3 regions of the Labrenzia sp. 5N genome follow, and region 2 is predicted to be linked to each of the others. Evidence: predicted binding sites of a transcription regulator. Region 2 holds the regulator's gene; each other region holds the start of a gene.
The links. The regulator LexA, encoded in region 2, represses DNA repair genes until DNA is damaged. The targets are predictions, from matches to a motif close to TGTTCNNNNTGTGTTCNG.
Positions count from the first base shown of each region.

Region 1: HEP89_RS09015 (helicase-related protein) is a predicted target of LexA. The motif match lies at 1,256-1,273, and genes of this name have one in related genera.
Region 3: HEP89_RS02675 (PA0069 family radical SAM protein) is a predicted target of LexA. The motif match lies at 1,787-1,804, and genes of this name have one in related genera.

Region 1 covers NZ_JAAZTM010000005.1:336,765-340,044, reverse strand. Annotated here, with positions in the region: gene pyc (pyruvate carboxylase) at 1-619, opposite strand, end outside; gene HEP89_RS09015 (helicase-related protein) at 1,419-3,280, shown strand, end outside.
Region 2 covers NZ_JAAZTM010000020.1:126,257-129,536, forward strand. Annotated here, with positions in the region: gene HEP89_RS21120 (ComEC/Rec2 family competence protein) at 1-1,408, shown strand, start outside; gene lexA (transcriptional repressor LexA) at 1,413-2,123, opposite strand; gene HEP89_RS21130 (hypothetical protein) at 2,245-3,048, opposite strand; gene HEP89_RS21135 (acyl-CoA synthetase) at 3,141-3,280, opposite strand, start outside.
Region 3 covers NZ_JAAZTM010000003.1:20,572-23,851, forward strand. Annotated here, with positions in the region: gene HEP89_RS02665 (glycosyltransferase) at 1-485, opposite strand, end outside; gene HEP89_RS02670 (transporter substrate-binding domain-containing protein) at 854-1,696, shown strand; gene HEP89_RS02675 (PA0069 family radical SAM protein) at 1,852-2,964, shown strand; gene HEP89_RS02680 (ribonuclease HII) at 3,010-3,280, shown strand, end outside.

The sequences.
Region 1 (3,280 bases), on a different contig from region 2:
GCTGGACCAGTTTCTCCAGATAGATCTCGTCCTTGCCGAATGCCGCCATGGCTTCGCGCTTGGCCGCCAGAACTTCTTTGGCCAGGGTCGCTTCGTCCGGAATGACGCGCATGCCGCGGCCACCACCGCCCCAGGAGGCCTTCAGCATGACCGGGTAGCCGATCTCGGCGGCCTGGCGCTTGATTTCGTCCATGTCGTCCGGCAGCGGATCCGTTGCCGGCATCACCGGCACACCCGCCTCGATGGCCAGATTGCGCGCGGCCACCTTGTTGCCCAGGCGGCGCATGGTTTCGGACTTCGGTCCAATGAAGGTGATGCCGGCTTGTTCGCAGGCATCCACGAATTCCGGGCTTTCGGACAGAAGGCCGTAACCGGGGTGAATGGCGTCTGCACCGGAGAGTTTGGCAACGCGGATAATCTCGTCGATGGAGAGGTACGCCTCGATCGGCCCGAGCCCCTTGCCGACCTGATACGCTTCGTCGGACTTGAACCGGTGCAATGCCAGTTTGTCCTGCTCGGCATAGATCGCAACGGTCTTCATGCCCAGCTCGTTGGCGGCACGGAACACCCGGATCGCGATTTCAGATCGGTTAGCAACGAGAATTTTTGTTATCGCCAAACGCCTTCTCCCCCTAATTTTACGCAAAACGAAAAGCCAGTTTCGGCAAGATTTCTACTTTGGTCGGAGGCGCTTGAAAAGGGGCAGAAGCTATGTCCTTTTTTTAACTTGGAAAATAATTTTGCGTCTGCGCCCGTAACTGTAGGAAAACGAACACTAATTCGATTGAACCCCAGAGCCTCCCGGACTTTTTGAAAAAGGTGCAGCGCAGCAATTTTCAGATCAGGACAGGCGCCGAAACCGCAAAAACCGGCTTGTGTGACTGCTGACCATTTCGGGACACATTCCTGTCGGCAAGACAAAATCACCCTCGGGACGGCCCAATCGCGTAGACACGGCTTCGCCGGAAACCCACTAGATCTTGTGAGAACAAATCCGCAACCTTGATGAAACAGCGATTCGTCCAAGATTCGTTCACCCTGTGTCCCCGGGTAAACGACATAGCCCCACTGTCGAGGATGCGCGTTTATAGAAAATTAATCATTGACAGAGATTCGACGCAAATCAGCTACAACCGCGCAAAACGACTCAACCTCTTGACCAGATTCAGGATTTTGTGGCTCTACCCACCTCGCAAACCACATGTCGTAGGGAACAAATCCTGAATCGTCCGGAGTCGCCGATTCGGTTTCGGTTTGTTCCAGAGTCGTTCTCCACAACATATTTCAACCGTCAAAAACCTGACCGGCTGGCCAAAAGAATAAGGACATGCCCGCCCCGGCTGTGCTAGACACGCGACACCAGATATAGGCGCCATCCGTTTGCGCCGATCCGAAGAAAGCCGATCACAAGCCTCCCCATGCCCCGTCCCCAGACCCTGCCGCTGCCGCCGTCTGCCCGGTCCCGCACTGTGACGGCCGTGCTCGGACCGACCAATACCGGCAAGACCCACCTCGCCATTGAACGCATGCTGGCCCAGCCTTCCGGGCTGATAGGGCTGCCACTGCGCCTGCTCGCACGTGAAGTCTATAACCGGGTTGCAGACCGCGCCGGTCCGGAAGCGGTGGCGCTGGTCACCGGCGAAGAAAAGATCGTCCCGAAGAACCCGCGGTTCTGGGTCTCGACTGTTGAGGCCATGCCGCTGGACCTGAAGACGGATTTCGTCGCCATCGACGAAGTGCAGCTGGCGGGCAACCTCGATCGCGGTCATGTCTTCACCGACCGCATCCTGAATGTCCGCGGTCAATCCGAAACGCTCCTGCTGGGTGCGGCGACCGCACGCCCGCTGCTGGAAAAACTGCTGCCGGGCATCAATGTGGTCACGCGGCCGCGCATGTCCGTGCTGGAATATGCGGGCTCCAAGAAGGTCTCGCGCCTGCCGGCCCGTTCAGCCATCGTCGCCTTCTCGTCAGACGAAGTTTATTCCATTGCAGAGCTCATCCGTCGCCAGCGCGGCGGGGCGGCCGTGGTGCTCGGCTCGCTGAGCCCGCGCACGCGCAATGCGCAAGTGGAACTGTTCCAGAACGGCGATGTCGATCACCTGGTCGCGACCGACGCCATCGGCATGGGGCTGAACCTCGATGTGCATCACATCGCCTTTGCGGGTAACCGCAAATATGACGGCTACCAGTACCGCCAGCTGACCGCCTCGGAGATGGGTCAGATCGCCGGACGGGCTGGCCGCCACACCAAGGATGGCACCTTTGGCGTGACCGGACGGGTCGATCCGCTGGACGACGACCTGGTCGAACAGATCGAAAGCCACCACTTTGACAGCCTGAAAGTGCTGCAATGGCGCAACAGTGCGCTGGATTTTTCGTCGGCAAACGCCTTGCGCTCAAGCCTCGACATGGTGCCGCGTGAAGAGGGTCTCGCAAGGGCACCCATTGGCGACGACATCACCGCTCTTGAACATTTATTGCGCGATCCCGCAATATCCGGCATGGCAAAGGGCGGAAATGCGGTCGAATTGTTATGGGACGTGTGTCAGGTACCCGACTATCGTAAGATCGCCCCGGCGAACCACGCAGAGTTGCTCAACACCATTTACACCCACCTGATGCAGGACAATGCGATTGCCGATGACTGGTTCTCGCGTCAATTGGCCTTCGCAGACCGCACAGATGGTGATATCGACACTCTCGCAAACCGGATTGCACATATCCGGACCTGGACCTATGTCGCCAACCGTCCCGACTGGCTGGCCGATCCGGCCCACTGGCAGGGCGAGACGCGCGACATAGAAGACAAACTATCTGACGCCCTTCACGAGCGGCTGACGCAACGGTTCGTGGATCGGCGTACAAGTGTATTGATGCGACGTTTGAGAGAGAACGCAATGCTGGAAGCGGAAATTACATCGAGCGGCGATGTGCTCGTGGAAGGTCAGCACATCGGGAATCTGCTTGGCTTCCGGTTTGCCCCTGACGCGGCAGCTGAAGGACCGGACGGCAAAACCGTGCGTGCCGCCGCCCAAAAGGCCCTGACCACCGAAATCGAATCCCGTGCGGACAAGCTCGGCAAGTCCGAGAACTCCGATTTCGTGCTGACGTCCGAAGCCGTGATCCGCTGGCGCGGGGAACCCGTGGCCAAGCTCGTCTCCGGAGAAGAGGTACTGACGCCCGTCGTGCTGCTGCTGGCCGATGAACATCTGACCGGCCCGGCACGCGACAATGTACAGGCGCGGCTTGATCTGTGGGTCAAGGCACAGATCGATACCCT
Region 2 (3,280 bases):
TTCCTTGGTGCCGGTCCTGACGCTCAGGTGGCCGGTGCACAAATGGGCCGCGCTTTCAGCCCTTGGTGCTGCAGTTGTCTATCTGCTTCTGTCCGGTAGTGCGGTTGCGACGCAACGATCGTTCCTGATGATCGCGATTGTCTTTGTCGGAATTCTGGTGGGGCGACGCGGCCTGACCCTGCGAAGCGTAGCGTTGGCTGGCCTCGTACTCTTGCTGATTGCTCCTGAGCGGTTGTTTTTTCCCGGCTTCCAGATGTCCTTCGCTGCCGTGATCTGCCTGGTCGCCGTATATGACCTGTGGCGGCAGCGAGATCGTTCTCTGTCATCTGGTGAAAGACTGTCCGGATGGGGCATGGCGACTTGTCTTTACCTCGGCAAGTGGGTTGCAGGGCTGTTCGTCACCGCATTGGTCGCAGGGCTGGCGACCGGCATAATAGGAGCTCATCACTTCAGCCGCATCGCGCCCTATGGCCTTGTCGGCAACTTGCTGGGAATGCCGGTGTTTTCACTTGTTGTGATGCCGATGGGAGTACTTGCATTCGTTCTGATGCCCTTCGGCCTTGCAGCTCTCCCTCTGGCTGTCATGTCTTTCGGAGTTTCACTTCTGTTGAGGGTTGCTTCCTTTACCGCAGTCCTTGATGCCGGCAGCGGAACTTCCGGAAGGCTCGACGGGGCTGCTGCATTGCTGTTGCTATCAGCATTATTTGCCGGATTGTTGGTGCCTGGCAGAAAGCGTGTGCTCGCCGGAGTGCCTCTCGTCGCAGGAATATTGATTGTTCTTACCAGCCGGCCTCCCGATATCCAGATTGCTGCAAGCGGCTCTCGAATAGCTGCCCGCGATGAAACGGGAACTTTGCGTTACGCAGCAAGGGGGAGATCGTTTGCAAGTGATCTATGGCTGCAGTCGGAAGGAGTGAGGAATGATGCGATCTTGTCGCGCAAGATGAAATCGCCTCAAAGAAATTGCGATGACGACGGTTGTGTCATCAGGGCCTACGTCAATTCAGAGGACGCAGAACGGCTGGATGGCAAGCGATCCTTTTTTGCAATCGCGCAGCCAAAGACATTTGAATCGTTTCAGCTGGATTGCCGATATGCCGATTTGGTCGTGACCGATCTTGTCGCTCCGGAGAGCTGCGGCGCAACCCTCGTTCTGGATCACGGTACGCGCACCGAACGTGGTGCCGTCTCCATCTGGCTATCGCCCGGTGATTTCAGCGAGGCCGCAAATGCTACGAGCGGAGCCGGTGCACCGGGCCATCCGCCAAACGAAAATCTGAAAATCGAGAAACTGAAGTTTGCCATCCCGGACCCACCGCGCCCCTGGCATCACCAGGGTACGGTAACGAGAGACAGCCTGCGTCTAGCCGAGCGCGCCTCGGTGACCGAAGCGCGCGCAGAGGAGTGACTGGTCAATACTGACGAAACAGGGCAACGAGGCGGCCCTGAACACGAACGCGGCCGGGACCGAAGATCCTGGTTTCATAAGCCGGGTTGGCTGCTTCAAGAGCGATGGAAGCGCCTTTCTTGCGCAGCCTCTTCAAGGTGGCTTCTTCATCGTCCACAAGTGCAACCACGATGTCGCCACTGTCGGCGCTGTCGGTCCGGCGGATAAGAACGGTATCACCGTCCAGAATGCCGGCCTCAATCATGGAATCACCACGAACCTCCAGCGCGTAGTGTTCCCCGCGACCAAGCAGGTCCTGCGGCACTGTGATGGAATGGCTGTGTGTTTGAATGGCCTCGATGGGCACGCCGGCTGCAATGCGGCCCATGACGGGGATTTCCGTAACACTGGACACCGGCACCGGTGCAGCTTTTTCAGGCTCCGGTTTGCCGAGTGAGCCTTCAATGACTTCAGGTGAGAAGCTGCCTCTTGGCCGTGGAGCGCCCAGGCCGGGTGCGATGGAGTCCGGAAGACGAACAACCTCCATGGCTCTGGCCCGGTTCGGCAGGCGCCGGATGAAGCCACGTTCTTCAAGCGCGGTGATCAGGCGGTGAATGCCGGACTTGGAGCGCAGGTCGAGCGCATCCTTCATTTCGTCGAAAGACGGCGGCACACCGGTTTCTTTCAGTCTTTCGTGAATGAACATGAGCAGTTCGTACTGCTTGCGCGTCAGCATGTAGGCGTCCCCTGACCGAGAAAACATCTGGTACAAATCAAGAACATGGTACCTGTTCTCATTGTGTTCTGCAAGGGTAAATGTTCTCTTACTGTTCTTGGCTTCGAACAAGTTGCCGTATTCAATCCGTCTCCGATATCGGATTTAGGTCGTCCTTCGATCCGGTCATGATCAGCAGTTCACAGGTGATCAAAGTCGGCGCGTCACCAGTGGTGAGAATGCCCCGATGCAGTGCACCTTCGAGATCAACGGCGCGGATTGGGACGCAAAGCTCTTGATCCGGTTTCGCGCCAGCGTTTTCAGTCAGGAGTATCTCGGAGATCAGACCTGTCATCGGCTGGGCATCGCGAAACGCTGCTCCGGCCAGACTGCCCAGTCCATAGACCTCGTAGGAGGGGGCTTTCAGCTCTTTTGCGAGTTCTTGGATGCTGTCCGTCAGATCGGCAAACGGAGCGAGTGTGGTGATAAGCGCATTGTAATCGGTTGTCCGTGACTGTTTGTCATCCTGCTGCACACGAAACAGCGTGAATTCGGTTTCCGGATCCAGCGATGCCACGAAGGCTGCGCCTTGCAGGCCGTACCCTTTGATGGCCCCCTGATGCGCAACCTTCAGCGTATGCGGCAGTAAGTGGCCAAGGTGCTCGACTTCTTCCTCACGCCAATAGGCGTGTACATGAGCGAACCATTCACCATCTCGTATCCCGAGAATGGCAACTGCGGACTCCAGCGTTGCGCCTTTCGAGGAGTGCGTGTCGCTGTACCAGGCTGCATGTCTGTCATCAATTGCACAGGCAGGCATTACGAAGTCGAACGCTTCGAGCGTGAGCCCGGAAAGATCGAGAACGGCGGAGCTCAGTCCTTGGTGCGTGGCGAAGCGGCCCAGCGCCTCCAGCAAGGGAGTTTGCTCTGCCAGGGAGATTTCCAATGGTTTCGCCAGACATCTGGCATGGGGGAGCCGATTGATGGCTGCTGGGCCGGGATGACGAATGTCGGACAGAGACCTGGGGGCGGGCCGTCTCATAACAGGCCTTTCTCGGTCAAATGCTCCCGCACCAGTTTCTTGGTGATCTTGCCATAGGCGCTTGTCGGCATTGCGGGAATGAAGAGATAACGTGCAGGCATCTTGTAGCGGGCGATCTTGCCGTTCAGATAGTCGC
Region 3 (3,280 bases), on a different contig from region 2:
AGCTTCTGATAAAACTGTCTGGAGATCAGCAGGCCCTGGTTACCGTAAGGCATGCCAAGCAGTTGAGACCGCAAGGCTGCAAAAGACTCGCTTACCCGCGCACTGAGCCCGAAAGCCTCATAGCGAAGGCGGAAGCTTGCGGCGGTCCGTGGACCGTTGGAGGCACGGGCTGCCCGCTCGATGAAGGCCTGGGCCTCATGATGCCAGCCGCTTTCCAGAAGCGTTTCCGGCCGCAGGAACAATAGCCAGTCGCCCCGGCTCGCCATGGAGGCGCCATAGGCAAGGCGTTCGCTGCGGGAAGCATTGCCCCGGCTGATCCAAACACACCCGGCCGCGTCGGCAACCTTCTCGGTATTGTCCGACGAACCACCATCGACCACGATAACTTCGCGGATAACGCCCTCTGCAGCTGCCGGCACCAGGGCCGAAAGCGCGTGAACGAGCTCGGTTTCGGAATTTCTTGTCGCAATGATGACGCTGATCATGATCTCAAGTTTTACATGATTTTTTTCAAAGTGCGAGTGTCGGTGACGAAGCGGGAGCTGTTTTTTGTTGGGGCTCTTAACAAACTCCAATAATCGGTCACCAACCTTCGCGATATATATCGCCAGGTAATGTCTACTTTGGTTGCATGAAAAGAAAAGACCGGGCGAAAGCTGTAGCAGTACCTCTTTCACATTTGTCATAGGGCCGTGAAAAGTTGCTCCAGTGTGAAACCGATCGGTATCCATTTGACGGTTTTCAGGAAAATAGCCCCTCTCTGGCAAATGGAAGTGCCGGATTTCATGTTATCTTAAGAGTGCATACCAAAGCTGAAAGCTCTTACTTCGACCAGAACCCAAGCGATCGCGCCATGACGACACCCGATCAACAGCCAACTTCAGGCGCAGGATACCTGACGCAGACGCTCAGTCGGATTTTCACGGGGCTCGCCGGGTTTGTTCTGTCCATGGCTTTGCTGGCCGGGACAGCATCGGCCCGAGACCTCGTGGTGCTGGCAACCCCGGAAGAGCCATACAAGTTTCTTGAAGATGGGGTGTACAAGGGTATCGACGTCGAAGTTCTCGATGAAGTCATGCGCCGTCTCGGCCTTTCCTATTCGCTGGAACTGGTCGAATCCGGAACCCGCATCCAACAGGAAGCGCGCGCCGGACGGGCGGACATGCTGCTATTGTTTTCCAAGAAGCCGGACCGGATGGAGTACCTGAACTATCCGGACGAAAGCTACATCGACATCAGCTGGAGCTTCTTCATCCGCGCCGAAGATGCCGGGACAATCCGTTTCGAAGGTTACGACGACCTGAAGGGGCTGCAGATCGGTATCACGCAGGATTTCGCCTATACGCCGGAGTTCCTCAACGCCGGCCTCGACTTTCAGACGGTCGCCAGCAACAATCTCCAGATCGGCATGCTGCTGGCAAAGCGTGTGGATGCCGTTCCCATGAACACCATCAGCACGCTCTACGAGGAAAAGAAGGCCGGGAGGCTGGACCAGTTGGCGACGTTACCGCTGCCGCTGATAACGAAGCCCTACTACAACGTCTTTGCCAAAGCTTCGACCTACCCGGACATCGAAAGCCTTCCCGGACGCTACGACGAAACCATTCGCGAGATGCAGTCCGACGGGACGCTGGATGCGATCCTGATCAAATACCTTGGTCGCCGGCCAGGTCACGATGATCGTGGCGGTTCCTGAATTCCGGCCTGGTCTGCAGTCCACCATCTTTTGAAGGTCAAATCCCACAAGGTGTAAACAGCATCTTGCGTCGCGTTGGCGTCGTGATAATGTTCTTGTTATGTTCCATTTCGTAACCTGGACGTTCTCGCGTGCCCTTCAGTCCCCCCGATGAAATTTCACTACCAGCCGACGCAGCCGGCCTTGTACCCGATGTCCGCTCCGTTGCCGAGCACAGGCGGCGGGGACGCGCGGCTGCGCTCAATGCCTCCGGCCGCTTCGAGAAATTAACTCGTGAATGTTTCGACGATGGCTGGGAAACGCTTGAAGACCTGCCGCCGCTGAAAACCCAGGTGCAGGAAGAGCGTGCGCGCACAATCATCACCCGAAACGAGTCGCCGGATATTTCCTTCGACCGCTCGATCAATCCGTACCGGGGCTGCGAACATGGATGCATCTACTGTTTCGCCAGACCGAGCCACGCGTTCATGGGGCTGTCTCCAGGCCTGGATTTCGAAACCAGGCTGTTTGCCAAACCCAATGCCGCACAGTTGCTTGAACGTGAACTTTCCCGCCCCGGTTATCAGCCGCGCGTGATCGCCATCGGCACCAATACTGATCCCTACCAGCCGATGGAACGCGGCTACAAGCTTATGCGTGAGATCCTGGAAGTGCTGGACAATTGCTCCCACCCGGTTGCGATCGTAACCAAGTCAGCCCTGGTCACGCGAGATATCGACATTCTGTCGAGGCTGGCAGAACGAAATCTGGTGAAGGTTGCCTTGTCGGTCACGACGCTCGACAAGAAGCTCTGCCGGGCCATGGAGCCGCGTGCGTCTGCACCCCACAAAAGGCTTGAGGCCGTCCGGGCTCTCTCCGACGCGGGCATTCCCACGTCCGTAATGATGGCGCCTGTGATCCCAGCCCTGACAGACAGCGAAATTGAAAACGTTCTGGAAGCGGCAGCCGAGCATTGCGCGACGGAGGTCGCCTACATCCTTTTACGGCTTCCCCTGGAAGTGTCGGAACTCTTTCGGGACTGGCTGCTGCGAGAGCGTCCGGACCGTTACCGCCATGTGATGAACCTGATCCGCGCCATGCGCGGCGGCAAGGACTATGACGCCAAATGGGGCGAGCGCATGCGCGGGAGAGGTCCGTATGCCGACCAGATTGCCAAACGGTTCTCGCTGGGAGCGAAACGCCTTGGCCTCAATCTGCGTCGCCGAAAGCTCAACACCGAGGCCTTCGTCCAGCCGCAAAAAGGCGGTGTGCAATTGGACCTGTTTTGACGCAAGATCTTGAGAAACTTGCTGCCGGACGGCAGGGTGCAGTTCATGACGTTCAGCCCTTCCCTCTTTGACCTTGCCTTTCCCGATAGCCCGGACCTTGTGATCGAGCGTAAGCACGCGAAATCCTTTGACGGTCGGCTCTGCGGCGTAGACGAAGCCGGTCGCGGCCCCTGGGCCGGGCCCGTGGTCACGGCCGCGGTTATCCTGGATTACGACCGGGTACCGCTTGGCCTCAATGATTCCAAGAAACTGACCGAAGCCCGGCGCGAAGAGCTTTTCGAGCAGATTGTTGCTACAGCCCATGTCTCGCTCGCCA